4 regions of the Streptomyces mauvecolor genome follow, and region 2 is predicted to be linked to each of the others. Evidence: riboswitches for the same ligand, from Rfam matches in the RefSeq annotation. Region 2 holds a riboswitch; each other region holds the start of a gene.
The links. A riboswitch is a leader RNA that binds a small molecule or an ion and turns the genes downstream of it on or off. The one in region 2 is predicted to bind cobalamin.
Positions count from the first base shown of each region.

Region 1 (2,179 bases), on a different contig from region 2:
GCAGGTATACGGGAATGCCCGTCTCCGCATAGGCCTGAGGCTTCTCGACGTGGTCCCGCCGGTGAGTGTCCGAGTCCCACGAGGTCACCTCGACCACCATGAGAATGGGGTCCGGGTCGACCCAATCGCCCTGCCCGACGAAGGCATCCGGATGAGCCAGCACCGCATCGGGGATGGCGCGCCCCGTCCGGTATTCCTCCGCCTTGATCCCCTGTCCCGGGTGCAGGAAGAGGTCGTCAGGCCGAGCCTGCATGCAGACCTTGAGCAGCCACTGAATGATCCGGTTGTGATCGCCGTCCGGGATGGCCTTGCTCCTGATGACCCCGTTGATGAATTCGAGCCGCGTTCCCTCCCTCTCGCGGGCTGCTATGCGCGCCAGAGCCTCGAATTCGTCGGGCAGCATGTGGGGGCGGTCGGCCATCACGGTCATGCCTCGCTCACCTTCCTCGACGGTGCTGTCTCCGACGATAGCGGAGAGGTACGTCACAGGAGCGCCACATCGCGGCTGACACAACATGTGGGGGCTGCCGCATCCGGAGCCCCCCACATGTATGCTCGTCCTCGCTGTCGCCGCAGGGGAATCCGGTTCGAATCCGGAACTGTCCCGCAACGGTATGACCTGTACGTCTTTGTGCCGGTCGAGTCCGATGACCTGCCGATGGCGCGTCCGGGTCGACCGAACCGGATGCCAGACGTCCGGGCCTCGCGGTTGGGCCGGTGGACGACGCGCTCGGGCTGCCCCGACGCGCGCCGACGCCTCCCTCCGAAGGGCCCCGTGCCGAGCGAGGGAGTGCCCCCCACGTGACCATCGCCCCTGCGGATCCCGCTTCAGCGATCACCGAAGAGCTGGCGGATGCCCCGGGGACCGCGTTGCTGCGGACCCTGACCGATCTCACCGCCGACCTCGCGGACACCGACCCCGGCCGGGTCGCCGCCGCCGCGCTGCGGGGCCGCAACGCCCGTTCCGACGAGGCCGAGCTGCGCGAGCTGGCCACCGAGGCGGCCGCGGGGCTCATCTCCGAGGACCCGGCGTACTCCCGCCTCGCCGCCCGCCTCCTGACCATCACCATCGCCGAAGAGGCCGCGACCCAGGGCGCGGTCTCGTTCTCCGCCTCGGTCGCCGTCGGCCACCGCGAGGGCCTGATCGCCGACCGCACCGCCGAGTTCGTCGACGCCCACGCCGCCCGCCTCGACGCGCTGGTGGACGCCGCCCTCGCCGACGGCGCCGACGACCGCTTCGGCTACTTCGGCCTGCGCACCCTCTACTCCCGCTACCTGCTGCGCCACCCGATCACCCGCAAGGTCGTCGAGACCCCCCAGCACTTCATGCTGCGCGTGGCGTCCGGCCTCGCCGAGGACGAGTCGGTCCGCGCCCTGGACGAAGTGGCGTCCCTGTACGGCCTGATGAGCCGCCTGGACTACCTGCCGTCCTCCCCGACGCTCTTCAACTCCGGCACCCGGCACCCCCAGATGTCGTCCTGCTACCTGCTCGACTCGCCGCTGGACGAGCTCGACTCGATCTACGACCGCTACCACCAGGTGGCACGCCTCTCGAAGCACGCGGGCGGCATCGGCCTCTCGTACTCCCGCATCCGTGGCCGCGGTTCGCTGATCCGGGGCACCAACGGCCACTCCAACGGCATCGTCCCGTTCCTGAAGACCCTCGACGCGTCGGTGGCCGCGGTCAACCAGGGCGGCCGGCGCAAGGGCGCGGCCGCGGTGTACCTGGAGACCTGGCACTCCGACATCGAGGAGTTCCTGGAGCTGCGCGACAACACCGGTGAGGACCAGCGGCGTACGCACAACCTGAACCTCGCGCACTGGATCCCCGACGAGTTCATGCGCCGGGTCGACGCCGACGGCCAGTGGTCGCTGTTCTCGCCGGCCGACGTGCCCGAGCTCGTCGACCTGTGGGGCGAGGAGTTCGACGCCGCCTACCGCAAGGCCGAGGCCGCCGGGCTCGCCCAGAAGACCATGCCGGCCCGCGACCTGTACGGCCGCATGATGCGCACCCTCGCGCAGACCGGCAACGGGTGGATGACGTTCAAGGACGCCTCCAACCGCACCGCCAACCAGACGGCCGAGCCCGGCCACACGGTCCACTCCTCCAACCTGTGCACCGAGATCCTGGAGGTCACGGACGACGGCGAGACGGCGGTCTGCAACCTCGGCTCGGTCA
Region 1 covers NZ_BAAASQ010000021.1:271,497-273,675, reverse strand. The annotation lists partial or broken gene ABD346_RS26625 (Uma2 family endonuclease) at 1-430, opposite strand, end outside; cobalamin riboswitch at 546-674, shown strand; gene ABD346_RS26620 (ribonucleoside-diphosphate reductase subunit alpha) at 802-2,179, shown strand, end outside.
Region 1: linked by a shared signal. The riboswitch ahead of ABD346_RS26620 (ribonucleoside-diphosphate reductase subunit alpha) and the one ahead of ABD346_RS07110 (cobalamin biosynthesis protein) in region 2 are both predicted to bind cobalamin.

Region 2 (2,179 bases):
CGCCCGGCATAGGAGAGCGTGCCCCCGAGCCGTACACCCAGCGCCCCCGCGAACGCGGCCTCGACCGGGCCCGCGTTGGGGCTCGGGTGCCGGCCGGCATCGGCGCGCCAGGCCCGTACCGCGCCCCTGGTGTCCGGGCCCGCCAGCGCCGCGAGGACCGCGGTGAGGCGGGCGCCCGGCCAGCCCGCCACGTCGTCCAGGCGCGCCGAGGCCCAGCCGTACCTGCGGTATCTGGCCGACTTGTGCCCGACCATCGCGTCCAGCGTGTTGACCGCCCGGAAGCCCACCAGGCCCGGCACGCCCGCGAGCGCGCCCCACACCAGGGCGCCGACGACCGCGTCCGAGGTGTTCTCGGCGACCGACTCGACGACGGCCCGCGCGATGCCGTCCGCGTCCAGGGACTGCGGGTCGCGCCCGCACAGGTGCGGCAGGCGTTCCCGGGCCACCTCGACGTCGCCCGCGGCCAGCGCGCCGCCGATGGCCCGCGCCTCACGGCCGAGCGACGTGCCGCCCACCACCGTCCAGGTGGCGGCGGCGGTCAGCGCGACGGATGCGGCGGGACGGCCCCGTACGGCACGGGAAAGGAGGACGGCAGCGCCCGCGGCGCCGCCCGCGCACACCAGGGTGTGCAGTGCGCCCCGGCCGCGGTGGTCGCGCCACAGGACGCGTTCGACGGCGCCGGCGGCGCGTCCGAACGCGGCGACCGGATGGCCGCGGCGCGGATCGCCGAGCAGGAGGTCGCCGAGGAGTCCGGCCGTGGCGCCGTAGGCGAAGGTGCGATCGGCCCGCATCCGCTCAGCCCGTCAGGGCGTCGCGGGAAGGGCCGGAATGTCTCGACGGGCAGGCGCGCATGGCGGTATGTCCTCACTCAGGGTGTCCGCGCCCTGGTTCGACGTGACCGGCGGTGAGAGTTCCTGGCTCGCGGGGATCACTCCCCGGTGACAGTGGCGGGACCGCGCCGGATTCGCACCGGCTTCCTCTTCTGCCGCCGTAGCTGGCCGGTGCAGTCCACCACGCTGCGAGAACACCCGTCAACTTGCCGTTGACCTGCGGCGCGAGAGAGTGCGCGGCGCCACACGGAACCGCCCTCCGGCGCGGGCCGGAGGGCGGTTCGGGTGATGTCCGTGGGTCAGGCGACGATCAGATAGATCCCGTACGCGACGGCCGCCGCGCAGGCCGCGAAGCAGACGTACGCGCCGGTGCGGGCCAGCGCCACATTGCCGGTGCCGGATGCCGCGGCCTCGTGCTTGGTGAGGCCGACGATGCCGAGGGTGAACAGGCCCACCAGGCCGACGGTCACCACGAGGCTGACGCCGAAGACGGAGCCGAGAGCTGCCCAGTCGATGTGCATGAGGATTCCTTAGCTGTGCCGGAGAACCGGGTCAGACCGTCGCCGGGGTGGGCGGGTCGGCAGGGGCCGCCGGGGCCGGGGCCTGGATCGTGGCCTTGAGGTCGATGGCCGCGGCGGCCGCCGCGGTCGGCGGCGGGGTGACCGCGGCGATCGCGGTGGTGACGACACCGGCGGGCTCGGCCGCGGAGGCCTCGCCGGTCTCGTCGGCGGTGACGTTGTGGTGGTCGACCGGCTGGCGGCGCGACAGCTTCCAGATGGTGCCCGAACCGGCGACCAGGAGGATCGCGACGGCGACGATGCCCCAGGTGCCCTGCTTGGTGAGGAACTCCGCACCCGCGCCCACGAGTCCGGCGGCCGGCAGCGTGAGAATCCAGGCGACGGCCATCCGGGAGGCGGTGGACCAGCGGACCACGCCGCCCTTGCGGCCGATGCCCGCGCCCATGACGGAGCCCGAGCAGACCTGGGTGGTGGAGAGCGAGAAGCCGATGTGCGAGGAGGCCAGGATGACGGTGGCGGCGCCGGTCTGGGCGGCGAAGCCCTGCGGCGGGCGCAGCTCGGTCAGGCCCTTGCCCATGGTGCGGATGATGCGCCAGCCGCCGAGGTAGGTGCCCATCGCGATGGCCAGACCGGCCGAGACGATGACCCACAGCGGGGGGTTCGCGCCCGGGTGCAGCACACCGCCGGTGACCAGGGCGAGGGTGATGATGCCCATCGTCTTCTGGGCGTCGTTGGTGCCGTGGGCGAGCGAGACGAGGCCGGCCGAGGCGATCTGGCCCGCGCGGTAGCCCTTGGCGGTGGCCTTCTCGTCGGTGTTCCGGTTGAGCCGGT
Region 2 covers NZ_BAAASQ010000007.1:58,451-60,629, reverse strand. The annotation lists gene ABD346_RS07110 (cobalamin biosynthesis protein) at 1-791, opposite strand, end outside; cobalamin riboswitch at 890-1,028, opposite strand; gene ABD346_RS07105 (hypothetical protein) at 1,130-1,351, opposite strand; gene ABD346_RS07100 (inorganic phosphate transporter) at 1,383-2,179, opposite strand, start outside.

Region 3 (2,179 bases), on a different contig from region 2:
CCGGGTTGATCCAGATCTCCATGCCCGCCAGGCTACCCGCGATCCGCCCCCAAAGCCCGGCTGGCCAGGGCCGATTGTCAGTGCCCCCCAGTAAAATTGAAGCAGTAAGTGAGGGTTCCCGACTGCCCAGGAGGATGCCCATGACCGCTGCCGTACTCACCTCGCACGCCCCGAAACAGTTGTCCCTCAAGACCCTTCACAAGGTGCCGCTCCCCGCCGGGCGTCCGCGCGTGTGGTACGAGTCCCACAACCGGCGTCTGAAGGCCATGCGCCTGGCCATCGCCCTGCTCGACACGGGGGTGTACCGGCCGGAGCAGGCGCCGGACCGCACGATACGCACCGTGGCCGCGCTCATCGGAGTGCACCCGCCGTCGGAGACGACCTGCCGGATGGTGCGCGCGCTGATCTACGACGGGCGCTGAGCAGTACCTGCGTCCCGGCCCGGGTCACGCCTTCGGGAAGCCGCAGGCGTGCCCCGGGCCGTTCTTCAACTCCGTGCGTCCGCGCCGTACTCCGCCCCGTACTCGTCGAGGAGGCGCGCGGTCGCCTCGTCGACCACCCGGTAGCGCACCACCCGCCCCTCCTTCTCACCGGCGACCGCTCCGGCCGCCCGCAGCAGCCGCAGGGCCTGCGAGACGGCCGGGTCGCGCATGCCCGTCGCCACCGCCAGATCGGAGACGGCGAGCGGGCCCGCCCGGTGCAGGGCGAGCAGCAGCGCGAGCCGGTTGGGGTCGGCGAGCAGGGAGAACCGGTCGGCCCAGGCCCGTACCCGGCCGGGGTCGCCGATCGCCGCGATGGCGTCGCAGACCCGGTGGCCGTCGATGGTGCGGTGGCCGGCGCGCTCGGCGGGAACGAGATGCATGCGCGCATTTTCGCAGGGCCGTGCCCACGTGGCCCGTGTGATCTTCGATACCTGCACAGGTGTGCAGCTGGGCAGGCAACTTCCCAGCGTCTAGGGTGACGTCGCCGTGGTGTTCGGGAAGACCGGTGCGAAACCGGAGCGGCCCTCGCCACTGTGATCGGGTTCCCCGGGTTCCGGGGAGCCGCCGTCCCCTCGCGACGCCACTGGCCAGGATCCACCTGCCCGGGAAGGCCGGGACCAAGGCACCCGCCCGTCAGCCAGGAGACCGGCCGCGGCATCTCACGAAGTGATCCACGAGGTGCTGGAGCGTGACCCGCATGACCCTGCCCGTTCGCACGTCCCCCGAGACGGGCGCCGCCGCCGTGCCGTCCTTCCACTGGCGGCGCGAGGACACCGTCCGCACCGCCGTCCTGCTCGCGGTGATAGCCGCCCTCCATGTCGTCGCCTTCGGCGTCCTGTTCCTGCTCGTGGCCCCCGAGCACTACGCGGTCGGCACCAAGACGTACGGCATCGGCCTCGGCATCACCGCCTACACCCTCGGCATGCGGCACGCCTTCGACGCCGACCACATCGCGGCCATCGACAACACCACCCGCAAGCTGATGGCCGACGGCAAGCGTCCGGTGTCCGTCGGCTTCTGGTTCGCGCTCGGCCACTCCAGCGTCGTCGTGGTCATGGCGGGCCTGGTGGCCGGCGGCGCCCACCTCGCGGGCACCCTGATGGACGAGGACTCCAGCGCCCACCAGGTGATGGGCGTGGTCGGAACCACCGCTTCCGGCTCCTTCCTCTATCTGATCGCCGCCCTCAACCTGGTCGCCCTGTTCGGCATCCTGAAGGTGTTTCGGGCGATGCGCGCCGGTGCGTACGACGAGAAGGAACTCGAAGCGCACCTGGACTCGCGGGGCTTCATGAACCGCATCCTGGGCCGCTTCACCAAATCCATCTCGCGGCCCGGCCAGATGTACCCGCTCGGCTTCCTCTTCGGCCTCGGCTTCGACACCGCGACCGAGGTCACCCTGATGGTGATGGCCGGCACCGGCGCCGCCGCCGGACTTCCCTGGTACGCGATCCTGTGCCTGCCGCTGCTGTTCGCGGCCGGGATGAGCCTGTTCGACACGCTGGACGGCACGTTCATGAACTTCGCCTACCAGTGGGCGTTCTCGAACCCGGTCCGCAAGGTCTACTACAACCTCACCATCACCGGCCTCTCGATCGCGGTGGCCTTCTTCATCGGCACCATCGAACTGGTCGGCGTCCTGCACGAGAAGCTCGACCTCACCGACCCGGTCAGCGGCTGGATCGCGGACCTGAACCTGG
Region 3 covers NZ_BAAASQ010000004.1:366,629-368,807, forward strand. The annotation lists gene ABD346_RS04765 (arsenate reductase family protein) at 1-22, opposite strand, end outside; gene ABD346_RS04770 (hypothetical protein) at 141-422, shown strand; gene ABD346_RS04775 (ArsR/SmtB family transcription factor) at 488-862, opposite strand; cobalamin riboswitch at 953-1,150, shown strand; gene nicT (Nickel transporter NicT) at 1,180-2,179, shown strand, end outside.
Region 3: linked by a shared signal. The riboswitch ahead of nicT (Nickel transporter NicT) and the one ahead of ABD346_RS07110 (cobalamin biosynthesis protein) in region 2 are both predicted to bind cobalamin.

Region 4 (2,179 bases), on a different contig from region 2:
TCGGGCAGGTCACGTACGTCATCAGCGGGATGCGGGTGGTGGCCTGAGCGGCCGCGCCGAGCACGCTCCACGCGTACGGCGCGTGCCCCTGGCTCTCCAGCCACGGGGAGAAGTGGTCGGAGGTGACGGAGAAGTCGAACCCGGCTCGCTCCGCCGCGACCAGATCCGCCACGAGTTCGCGCGGACCCGTCTGCTCAGTCATCATTGTGTAGCCGATTTGCACCATATTTCACGACTAACCGTGCTGCGCCGATGGAAAACATCGGCCCGCTGTCCGTGTGCGGGTTCCCGACCGCACCGGTTGCCGAAACGCTTCCGGTGTGCGACAGGGGCTACGCGGTCCGCAGACCGTCCGCTTCGAGGAGTCGTCATGGTCATAGTGGCCGTTCTCATCCCGCCGCTGCTCCTTGGGGTGCTGCTGGCCCTCGGCCGGTACGAGGAGCGCCTCCTCGGCGCCCCCGAACCGATCGAGGACCGCCTGCGTGAACGGCGCGGGTACACGGAGCCGGACCTCCCTTCCGAACCGCCGCCCCACCCCGCCCAACCTGCACCGTCGAGCGAGGTGGCGCCGCCCCTGTGACGGTGCGCAGCCGTCCGGATCGCGCGGCCGGGCCGGCGCTGACACGATGGACGGGCAGGGTCGTGAGGGGAGCCCGCCAGGACTTGGCAACGGCTTGATTGACCCGTTCGAGAAGGCAGCCCTATGCTCCACGTGTAGTGATGAGATAAGGAAGCTGGTGAGATTCCAGCACGGTCGCGCCACTGTGAGTCGACCACCCGCGAGGGTGGCCGGTGAGTCAGACACTTATCCGTTGCTTCGCCCCGTTTCATCCATGGGACGCAAGATCCCGAGAAGGAGGGCCTCGCCTTGAGCAGCGTTTCCACATCCCGCCCGGCTTCCACGCCGATCGTCCTGCCGGTTTCGAAGTCGGTGCTGTGGCTGGTCGGCACCGCGATCCTCGCACTGGCCGCCTACTACTTCATCGGCGTCGACCAGGGGGCCGTCTCGGTCTTCGGCAACGACATGCACATCCACGAGTTCGTCCACGACGGGCGTCACTTCCTCGGCTTCCCCTGCCACTGACCCACACGGAAGTACGGACAACTCGACATGGAAAAAAAGCTGATACTGCGCGGCGTTCTCGTCGGCGCAGTGGCAGGGCTGCTCGCGTTCGTCTTCGGACGGATCTTCGCCGAGCCGCAGATCGCGAAAGCCATCGACTACGAGAGCGGGCGCGACGCCGCCCAGGCAGCGCTCGACAAGGCCGCCGGTCTGCCCGCCGAGGCGGCCGACCCGGACCTGTTCAGCCGCACCATTCAGGCCGATGTCGGCCTCGGCGTCGGCATGATCTTCTTCGGCATGGCCATGGGCGCGCTCTTCGCCGTCGCCTACACGGTCTGCCTGGGCCGGACCGGCGCCCTGCGCGCCCGTACGCTGGCGCTGGTGGTGGCCGGTGGCGGGTTCCTCGCGATGTACCTGGTGCCGTTCCTCAAGTACCCGGCCAATCCTCCGGCGATCGGTCACGAGGAGACCATCGGGCAGCGCAGCGGCCTCTACCTCATCATGGTGGTGTGCTCGATCGCCTTCCTGGTGGCGGCGGTCTGGCTCGGCAAGCGCCTCCAGGCCCGCTACGGCAACTGGAACGCGACGCTCATCGGCGGTGCGGTGTTCGTCGTCGCGATCGGGATCGTGATGCTGGTCCTGCCCTCACTCGGGCATCTGGCCTACAACAAGGAGAACTTCGGCAACCAGGCCACCGAGACTCCGCTGCCCCTGACCGATGCCAAGGGCACGATCGTCTACCCCGGTTTCCCTGCCGACGTGCTGTTCTCCTTCCGCTTCTTCTCCGTCGCCGCGCAGCTCCTCCTGTGGGCCGCCATCGGGCTGTTCTTCGGCCCCTTGGCCGAACGGCTTCTCGAACCCCGCCGGGAATCCGCCGAAGCCCCCGCGCAGGGCCCGGCTCCCCTCCCTGCATGACGTTCACTCCGACGCCGGGCGCGGTGATCTGCGAGATCACCGCGCTCGGGCCGTTCTTCGCCCTGCACACCCATGCCCCCGACGCCCGGCCGGCGGAGCCGTGGGTCCCGATGTCCCGACGGCTCATCGAAGATCGCGTGTCGGCCGTACGGGGCCGGCTGGCGGCGGCCGGCGGGCAGCCGCTCGACGCCGTCGAGGTGC
Region 4 covers NZ_BAAASQ010000004.1:71,896-74,074, forward strand. The annotation lists gene ABD346_RS03425 (LLM class F420-dependent oxidoreductase) at 1-226, opposite strand, end outside; gene ABD346_RS03430 (hypothetical protein) at 371-580, shown strand; cobalamin riboswitch at 688-828, shown strand; gene ABD346_RS03435 (CbtB domain-containing protein) at 869-1,084, shown strand; gene ABD346_RS03440 (CbtA family protein) at 1,112-1,978, shown strand; gene ABD346_RS03445 ((2Fe-2S)-binding protein) at 1,975-2,179, shown strand, end outside.
Region 4: linked by a shared signal. The riboswitch ahead of ABD346_RS03435 (CbtB domain-containing protein) and the one ahead of ABD346_RS07110 (cobalamin biosynthesis protein) in region 2 are both predicted to bind cobalamin.